DNA from 2 places in the Pseudomonas sp. 14P5.3.2 genome. Region 1 is predicted to be linked to the other one. Evidence: riboswitches for the same ligand, from Rfam matches in the RefSeq annotation. Region 1 holds a riboswitch; the other holds the start of a gene.

Evidence for each region. A riboswitch is a leader RNA that binds a small molecule or an ion and turns the genes downstream of it on or off. The one in region 1 is predicted to bind manganese.
Region 2: it holds a riboswitch for manganese, as region 1 does, so the genes downstream of both, mntP (manganese efflux pump MntP) here and AC27VU_RS23165 (TMEM165/GDT1 family protein) in region 1, are expected to answer to the same signal.

What each region holds. Positions count from the first base shown of each region.
Region 1 is NZ_JBYOKU010000034.1:57,168-61,958, forward strand. It holds partial or broken gene AC27VU_RS23155 (methyl-accepting chemotaxis protein) at 1-663, opposite strand, end outside; gene AC27VU_RS23160 (M48 family metallopeptidase) at 867-1,685, shown strand; gene AC27VU_RS23165 (TMEM165/GDT1 family protein) at 1,868-2,452, opposite strand; yybP-ykoY riboswitch at 2,541-2,665, opposite strand; gene AC27VU_RS23170 (methyltransferase) at 2,705-3,703, opposite strand; gene AC27VU_RS23175 (2-hydroxyacid dehydrogenase) at 3,737-4,702, opposite strand.
Region 2 is NZ_JBYOKU010000006.1:63,984-68,774, forward strand. It holds gene AC27VU_RS06830 (thiamine pyrophosphate-requiring protein) at 1-1,253, shown strand, start outside; gene AC27VU_RS06835 (DUF72 domain-containing protein) at 1,730-2,443, shown strand; gene mntP (manganese efflux pump MntP) at 2,445-3,008, opposite strand; yybP-ykoY riboswitch at 3,017-3,188, opposite strand; gene AC27VU_RS06845 (ATP-binding protein) at 3,399-4,775, opposite strand; gene AC27VU_RS06850 (response regulator) at 4,772-4,791, opposite strand, start outside.

The DNA of each region.
Region 1 (4,791 bases):
CACGCAGGATTTCTTGCTCTCTTTCGAGCACAGGTAGTACTCGCTGGCCCGTACGCCAGTGGACAGGACTTTCTGGTCGTCGACGTCCGCCAGTTTGTCCAGGCCCAGGGTGCCGTCGTCATTGCGGAACCACCAGGGCAGGAAGCGCCCGTTGGCCGCGTCGACACCGACCACGCGGGTGCCGACGTAGGCCGCGTCATTGTGGTCCAGGGCGTTTTTTTCCCAGCCGATGTAGGTGCCGAGAATTTTCGGGTTCTGCTCGACGTTCTCCTTGATCAGGCTGATCAGTTGCTCGCGGCTGATGGTCAGGCGTGACTGGCCGTCGGCGCCCGGCGTGCCGAGCAGCGCGTTGACCCGCACCAGTCCGCCGGCAATCAGCAGCGGTGCTTCGAGTTCGCGCTGGATCTGGCTGACCTGAGTCTGCGCCAACGAGGTCAGGCGTTGTTCGATGACTTGTTCGAACTGCGCCTGGGTGCGCTGTTGCACCATCTCCTGGGTGCGGGCACCGGAAAACAGCGCGTACAGCACCAGCGCGGCGACCACGCTGAGCACGATGGCGCCGGCCAGGGCGGCGACGGAAAACTGGATCGACTTGAACTTCATGGGAGCTCCGCACGCAAGAGGACGTCTGCGCTGTTGTATCGGCAGCAGGCATTGGGCCATGAGCGTTGAGCGGAACAAAGGGCGGAGGATGTCGCAAATGGATCAGTGTGCGGCGCAGCTGTGCAGGACTTGCGCAGGCGTGTGAATTTTTTCCTACAGGGGCAGCGGCCAATTTCTGAAAGTGCATGCAACGCGTCTGTTGTATCTGGCGTCGATACAATTGACCCCCTACGATACGCGGCATGTTTTCAGGGAGCTTTTGAATGAACAAGACATTGGTTGTAAGTGCACTGAGCGCAGCGCTGTTGCTGGCCGGTTGTCAGTCGGTCAACACCACCAGCGGCGGAGCCGTGGGGGTGGAGCGCAAGCAGTACATGTTCAGCATGCTGTCCTCGCAAGAGGTCGACCAGATGTATGCACAGTCTTATCAGAAGACCGTCGGCGAAGCGTCGAGCAAAGGCGTACTGGACAAGACCAGCCCGGAGGCCAAGCGGGTTCAGGCGATTGCCAACCGGCTGATCGCCCAGGCACCGAACTTCCGTCCGGACGCCGCGCAATGGCAGTGGGAAGTCAATCTGATCAAGAGCGATGAGCTCAACGCCAACTGCGGGCCTGGCGGCAAGATCATTTTCTACACCGGGCTGATCGACAGCCTGAAGCTGACCGACGATGAAATCGCGGCGGTCATGGGCCATGAAATCGCCCACGCCCTGCGCGAGCACGGTCGTGAAGCGATGTCCAAAGCCTATGGCGTCGAAATGGCCAAGCAGGGCGCCGGCGCGTTGTTCGGTCTGGGTCAGGACAGCCTGGCGCTGGCCGACACCGTGGCCAACTACGGCATGACCTTGCCCAACAGCCGCGCCAACGAAAACGAAGCCGACCTGATCGGTCTGGAGCTGGCCGCTCGCGCCGGCTACAACCCGAACGCGGCGATCACCCTGTGGGACAAGATGAGCAAGGCCTCGGAAGGCGCACCGCCGGAATTCATGAGCACCCACCCGGCCTCGTCCAGCCGGATCGCCTCGCTGCAGGCGGCGATTCCAAAAGTCATGCCGCTGTACGAAAAAGCCCCTAAATCCTGATCAGCACCAAGGCAAGGCGAACTTGATTTTGTGGCGAGGGAGCTTGCTCCCGCTCGGCGGCGCAGCCGTCGCAAACCCTGCCAATGCGGTGTTCATGTTTGATCGCATTGGCAGTATCTGGGCTGCTTCGCAGCCCAGCGGGAGCAAGCTCCCTCGCCACAATGATGTGAAAGGCTCAGGGGTTAAATCCAGCCACTGCTCTGCATCGCCTTGTACACCGCAACGATCGCCAGAATGAAGAACGCCGAAGCGGCCAGGCGACGGATCAGGGTCAGCGGCAGTTTCTCCGCAGCAAAATTACCCGCCAATACCACCGGCACGTTGGCAATCAGCATGCCCGCCGTGGTGCCGATGATCACCAGCCACAGCTCCGGATATTGCGCCGCCAGCATCACGGTGGCGATCTGCGTCTTGTCACCGATTTCCGCAAGGAAGAACGCGATCAGCGTGGTCAGGAAGGGGCCGAACTTGCGTGCGGTGCTGGCTTCATCGTCGTCCATCTTGTCCGGGACCAACGTCCACAGCGCAGTGGCGGTAAAGCTCGCGGCGAGAATCCAGTGCAGGACCGAGTCTGAGAAGAAGCTGCCGAACCAGGCGCCTACCGCACCGGCTGCTGCGTGGTTGGCCAGGGTCGCAGCGACAATACCGGCAATGATCGGCCAGGGTTTGCGAAAGCGAGCGGCGAGAATCAGCGCGAGCAGTTGCGTCTTGTCGCCGATTTCGGCCAAGGCAACGATTGCGGTGGGAACGAGTAACGAGTCCAGCATCAGGATTTTCCTAAGGGGCGGGTCGACACGGCTATGACACGTACAGCCTTCCCGCCCCGGGTAAGGTGTGCGTGTCATAGGTCTTGTCAAACCCTGCGATCCGTCTGGTGCGGACGCTTGGGTCGCATACGCCATGATCTGAGGATCAAGTATGTTGACGTATGCCGGACGAGCTTGGCGCTCGTGGGAGACTACTCCCCTAGGACGGAGCGGATTCTGCCTAGGCAGAATCCATTCGGCAAGTGCTAATTTTCAGCCGCGCTTGGCCCGGTAAATCCGGAAACCATTGCCTTCGGCCTTGATCGCACACACGCCCAGATGCTCTTCGATCAGTGGCTGATACTTCAGGAAGCTGTTCGCAACCAGGCGCAGTTCGCCGCCGTTTTTCAGATGTTTGGCCGCTTTTCGCAGCAAGTTCTCGGTAGCGAAATAATCCGTGTGCACGCCGACATGAAACGGCGGATTGCTCAGAATCGCGTTCAAACCCATCGGTGCAGCGTCGATGCCGTCACCGGTCAGCACTTCGGCTTCCAGACCGTTGGCCGCCAATGTCAGGCGACTGCTGGCGGCGGCGAAGGCATCGACGTCGAGCAGGGTCACCTGATTGTGCGGATAGCGACGTTTGACCGCCGCGCCCAACACCCCGGCGCCACAACCGAAGTCCAGCAGGTGACCGCTCGGCAATTTGTCCAGATGCTCCAGCAGCAGGGCGCTGCCGCGGTCCAGTCGACCATGGCTGAACACGCCCGGCAGACTGATGACTTTCAACGGGCCTTCGGCCAGTGGCAACTCATAAGTCTGCGCCAGGCTTTCCAGCGATTTGGCTTCGGGTGCATTGGCCACGGTGACTTGCCACAGTTGGCAGTGACGGGCGCTGTCGAGTTTGCGCGGCTTGCCGAACGGGTTGAGCTGCTTGGACGCACCCTCGATACCGCTGCGTTTTTCCCCGACCAGAAACACCTCGCGCCCGGGCAGACGTGCGGCCACGGCATTGAGGATGTAATCGGTCAGATCCTTGGACTTGGGCAGAAACACCACGGCGCTGTCGAATTCGCGCTCCGGCACATTCACACCGAAATGGCTGCGACCTTCGAAGCGCGCATCGAGTGCCGCTTGATCGCCGGCATGCCAGCACCAGCCGAACGCATTGGGTAGGCGCCCGAGCAAATCGTCGGCAGGCAAACCGGCCAGCAACAGCGAACCCTGGAATAACTCGGCCTGACGAAGCAGTACTTCACTGCGCGGATCCATAACTGCTCCTTGGAAAAAAAGTGCCGCAGTTTATCAACTGACGACCCGCAGCGCTGTACCGCTGAAGAACGCCTGGGCGTTTTCGGTCAATTGGCCGACGATACGCTGCCGCGCTTCGCGACTGCCCCAGGCGTTGTGCGGGGTGACGATCAGCCGCGGAATATCCGCCGCAAGTAGCGGATTGCCGTTGACCGGCGGTTCGACGCTGAGCACATCGGTGGCCGCGCCGCCGAGGTGACCGTTGCGCAAGGCGTCCGCCAGGGCCTGTTCATCGATCAATCCGCCGCGCGCAGTGTTGACCACAAACGCGCCGGGTTTCATCGATGCCAGCTCGCGGGCGCCGATGAAGTGCCGGGTGTGTTCGTTGAGCGGGCAGTGCAGGGTCAGGGCGTCGATCTGCGGCAGCAGTTCGGCCAGTGGCAGACGATCCGGGCGCGCCGGCCGGCCCGGAATCTGTCCGAGCAATACACGCATGCCGAATGCTTCGGCCAGGCGCGCGACCGCACCGCCGAGTTCACCGTGACCGAGCAGACCGAGGGTTTTGCCTTCCAGTTCGACAATCGGGTAGTCGAGCAGGCAGAACTGTCTGGCCTGTTGCCAGCGACCCTCGCCGACGGCTTTCTGATAATCCGCCAGGCGGGTGGCGAGGTTGAGCAGCAACATGATCGTGTGCTGCGCCACCGACGGCGTGCCGTAACCCTGACAGTTGCACACGGTGATGCCATGGGCGCGGGCCGCGTCCAGATCGACGTTGTTGGTGCCGGTGGCGGTGATCAGGATCAGTTGCAGATCCGGGTTGGCGGCCATCGCGGCGGCGTCGATGCGGATCTTGTTGGTGATCGCCACGCTGGCACCGTGCAGGCGCTCGCTGACCTGTTCAGGCAAGGTCTGAGCGAACAGTTGCAGATCGCTGAAGCAGGCGCGCAACGGGCTGAGGTCGAGATCGCCGAGATCCAGTGACGGGTGATCGAGGAATACGGCGCGGCGCGGGTTCGTCATCAACTGTACCTTTTGTGCTTGGAACGGAAGGCGTAATCTGCCGAGCCTACCAGATGAAACAAATGGTTACGCACAGCGCCCGCAATACC
Region 2 (4,791 bases), on a different contig from region 1:
CCGCGCACTCTGGCGTCGGTTACACCAAGCCGAAAGTGCTGCCCTACGAGGCGGATCTGCAGCGCGCCGCCGACGTTCTGAACAGCGGTGAAAAGGTTGCGATTCTGGTCGGCGCTGGCGCGTTGCAGGCGACGGATGAAGTGATCGCCATCGCGGAAAAACTCGGTGCTGGCGTCGCCAAGGCGTTGCTCGGCAAGGCTGCGCTGCCGGACGATTTGCCGTGGGTCACCGGCAGCATTGGTCTGCTGGGCACCGAACCGAGCTACAAGATGATGAATGAATGCGACACCTTGCTGATGATTGGCTCGGGTTTCCCCTATGCCGAATTTCTGCCCAAGGAAGGTCAGGCGCGCGGCGTGCAGATCGACCTGCAACCCGACATGCTCAGCCTACGTTATCCGATGGAGGTCAATCTGGTTGGCGACTCCGCCGAAACCCTTGCCGCGTTGCTGCCGTTGCTCGAACAGAAGACCTCGCGCAAGTGGCGCAAAAAGATCGAAGGCTGGCGCGGCAGCTGGGAAAAGACCCTGGAAAAGCGTGCCATGGCCAAAGCCGCACCGATCAATCCACAGCGGGTGGTGTATGAACTGTCACCGCGCCTGCCGGATCAGGCAATCATCACCAGCGATTCGGGCTCCTGCGCCAACTGGTACGCCCGTGACCTGAAAATCCGCCGGGGCATGCAGTGTTCGCTGTCCGGCGGACTGGCTTCGATGGGGGCTGCCGTGCCGTACGCGATTGCCGCCAAGTTCGCCCATCCCGAGCGCGCGGTGATTGCCCTGGTGGGGGATGGCGCGATGCAGATGAACAACATGGCCGAGCTGATCACCGTCGCCAAATACTGGCGCCAGTGGGACAGTCCGAAGTGGATCTGCGCGGTTTTCAACAACGAGGATCTGAATCAGGTCACTTGGGAGCAACGGGTGATGGAGGGCGATCCGAAGTTCGAAGCCTCGCAAAGCATCCCCGACGTGCCGTATCACCTGTTCGCCATTTCCATCGGCCTGAAAGGGATTTTTGTTGACCGCGAAGAGGACATTGCCGCCGCCTGGGAGCAGGCATTGGCTTCGGAGGTGCCGGTGCTGATCGAGTTCAAGACCGATCCCAACGTACCGCCGTTGCCGCCGCACATCACGCTCCAACAGGCGAAGAAATTTGCCACGACCCTGCTCAAGGGCGACCCGGACGAGGCGGGCGTGATCGTGCAAGCCGCCAAGCAGGTGCTGGCCAGCGTCCTCCCCGGCAAAAAATAACCGCATAGGAGCTTCGCCGTGCCCCAAATCTGTGAACGCCGCTGAAACCTGTGGGAGCGGGCTTGCTCGCGAAGGCGGTGTGTCAGGTGCAGAAGTTGTGGATGTGTCGACGCCTTCGCTGGCAAGCCAGCTCCCACAGGTGTTTCGTCGTCCCCCAAATTTGTGAACGCCGCCGAAACTGTGGGAGCGGGCTTGCTCGCGAAGGCGCTGTGTCAGGTGCAGAAGTTGTGGATGTGTCGACGCCTTCGCTGGCAAGCCAGCTCCCACAGGTGTTTCGTCGTACCCCCAATCTGTGAACGCCGCCGAAATTGTGGGAGCGGGCTTGCTCGCGAAGGGGGTGTGTCAGGCGCAGCGATTGTGGATGTGTCGACGCCTTCGCTGGCAAGCCAGCTCCCACAGGTATTTCGTCGTATCCCAAGTTTGTGAACGAAGACCGTGGAGATTTTCATGCGTGAAGCGGCGAAGGTGTTTTTTTGATGTTCATCGGTTGCGCAGGCTGGAGTCTGGGGCGTGAGTATTGGCCGCAGTTTCCGGCCGAGGGCACGCATCTGCAGCGGTATGCGGCACGGTTCGACTGCGTGGAAATCAACAGTTCGTTCTATCGCCCGCATCGGCGCGAGACGTATGCACGCTGGGCGGATTCGGTGCCGCCGGGCTTTCGCTTTTCAGTGAAGGTGCCGAAGCAGATCACCCATCAATTGCGTTTGCAGAACTGTGATCAGGCGCTGGATGAGTTTCTCGGGCAGTGCGAGGGTTTGGCCGACCGATTGGGGAGTTTGCTGGTGCAACTGCCACCGTCGCTGGCCTTTGAGCCGGCACGCGCAGAGGCGTTTTTCGTGGCGTTGCGCCAACGATTCGCGGGTGATGTGGTGTTGGAGCCACGGCATGAATCGTGGGTGACGGCGGCGCCGATGCTGCACGCTTATCGTATCGCCCAGGTCGTGGTCGATCCATCGCGGATCAGTAGCGATGGCTCGGCGCAGGGCTGGGCGGGTGTGCGCTATTGGCGACTGCATGGCGCGCCACGGATTTATCACAGTGCTTATGAGCTGCCTTATCTGCAACAGCTTGCGCAGAGCATGCGGCTCTGCGCTGCTGAAGGCGCCAGCGTCTGGTGCATTTTCGACAACACCGCCAGTGGCGCTGCGTTGGGCAACGCGATGACACTGGCGGCGCTGATCCGCGCCTGAATCAGGCTGACAAGTGCTCGTACAGAATGGTCGCGCCGACGATCATCAGCACTACACCACCGACGATTTCCGCACGCTTGCCGACCACCGCTCCGAGCACCCGGCCAAGCATCACGCCGATGGTCACCATGGTCATGGTTGCCACGCCGATGGCCGCTGCCGCCACCCAGATATTCACGTCGACAAACGCCAGGCCGACGCCGACTGCGAGGGCGTCAATGCTGGTGGCGAACGCGGTGACTGCCAGAATCAGGAACGAATGCTGGCCGGGTTTTTCCTCTTCCTCGTCTTCGTGTTTCAGGCCGTTGTAGATCATATGCAGACCGAGAATCAGCAGCAGGGTGAAGGCGATCCAGTGGTCCCATTCGGCGACCCAACGGGTGGCGGCCTGACCGATCAGCCAGCCGATGATCGGGGTGATGGCTTCGATCACGCCGAAGATCAGGCCGGTGCGCAGTGCTTCGGTCAGACGTGGTTTGTGCAGGCTGGAGCCTTTGCCGATGGCCGCGGCGAACGCGTCCGTGGACATGGCCAGAGCGAGGAATATGAGGGAAACAGGATTCACGGGGGCACACTTCCAGTCGGGCTATGAGTCAACGACACAACCACACGCCCGACTTTAGGCATGGATGTGTCGTCGGTCTCACCAACCAAAAGGTGTTCGTACCACGGCATGTTGCCGAGAATGTTGATACGAACGCTTCCGAGGGACTCGGAAACAGGCTACTCCCCAACGAGGCTGCGGATCTTATTTGGGCAAACATGAAAATTTTGTCAAAAGCATCGAGGCGATCGATAAACACCAGACTCTGTGGCGAGGGAGCTTGCTCCCGCTGGGCTGCGCAGCAGGCCTTCTGCTGTTCGGCAAAGAAAGGGCCGCTGCGCGCCTCAGCGGGACGGTGCGACGATTCGACAAGCTCCCTCGCCACAATGCTCGTGCAGGGTCCGGGCGATGTTATTGACTCGAGAGCTCATTGATCCGCAACTGCGCACACAACCCGCCCTGCGGCCGGTTGTACAGCTGCAGCGTGCTGCCGATCTTGCTGACGATCATCTGCACGATCGCCAGCCCCAGTCCCGCGCCGTTACCGTGGCCATGGCTGTAGAAACGCTCGAACAGCCGCGCGTATTCCTGCTCGTTGATGCCGGGGCCGGCGTCCTCGACGCTGATGTACACCGCGCCGCCCGCCTGCGGTTGCACCTGAACCCGCACCTCGCTGCCCGGCGGGGCGAAGTTCAGGGCGTTGGTCACCAGGTTCTGCAAGGCGATGGCGAGGGCCACCGGGTCGGTGTCGACCGGGCAGTGGTGGTCGCTGTCGAGGATCAGTTCGACGTCTTTTTCCAGGGCCAGCGGTGCCAGTTCGGCGAGTTCTTCGCGCACCAGTTCGGTCAGTTCCACGGTGCGGGTTTCGGGATTGGCCAGGTGTGGTTCGATGCGCGCCATGGTCAACAATTGACTGGCGATACGCGTCGCCCGATCCACCGCGCTGACCAGATACTCCAGCGCCTCTTCGCGTTGTTGCGGCGTCGCCGCCAGTTGCGCGTTTTGCGCGTGGATCCGCAGAATCGCCAGCGGTGTGCGCAGCTCATGGGCAGCGTCGGCAATGAAGCGCCGCTCCCGCGCCAGCAGATTGTCGATCTGTTGCAACAGGCGATTGAGCGCGGTCTGCATCGGCTCCAGATCGTGGGGCAGGGGGCTGAGGTGCAGCGGTTTCAGGGTTTCGGTGTCACGTCCGCGAATGCTCTGCGCCATCGCGCGCAGCGGTTGCAGGCCCCAGCCGATGGTCAGCCAGATCAACGCGGCCAGCAACGGTACGCCGATCAGGCTCGGCCATAACGTGTGGCCGACGATGCGTTCGATCAGATCCTGGCGGATGTCGTCACGCTCGCCGACCCAGATCAGCAGCCCCTGTTGCGGATCCTTGAGCAGGAACGCACACCAGTCGCGGCCGTTCTCTATCAGGTCATGGGAGCCGAGGGTGGTGGGCGGCGCCGCAAGCTCCGGCGCTTCAGCCGAGCGCACCAGCAATTGGCCGTCGCTGCGCCACACCTGAAAGGTCAGACGGGTTTCGTATGGGTGCGCAGCCTCGCCGTCGCCGACCCGGCTCATCGCTTCATCGAAGGCCTGATAGAGCCGGCTCCAGTCGTTGTCGCCCGGCGCGCGCTGGGCCAGCACGCCTTGCAGCAGGCGCGCACTTTGCGCCAGTTGGGCATCGTAGACCTCTTCGATTTCATGGTGACTGTCGCGCAGCACCAGCCAACTGATCAGCAGATCGCCGATCAATACCAGAATCAGCACCGGCACCAGAATCCGCGCACGTATGGAAATCATGGCTTGAGCTCCACCA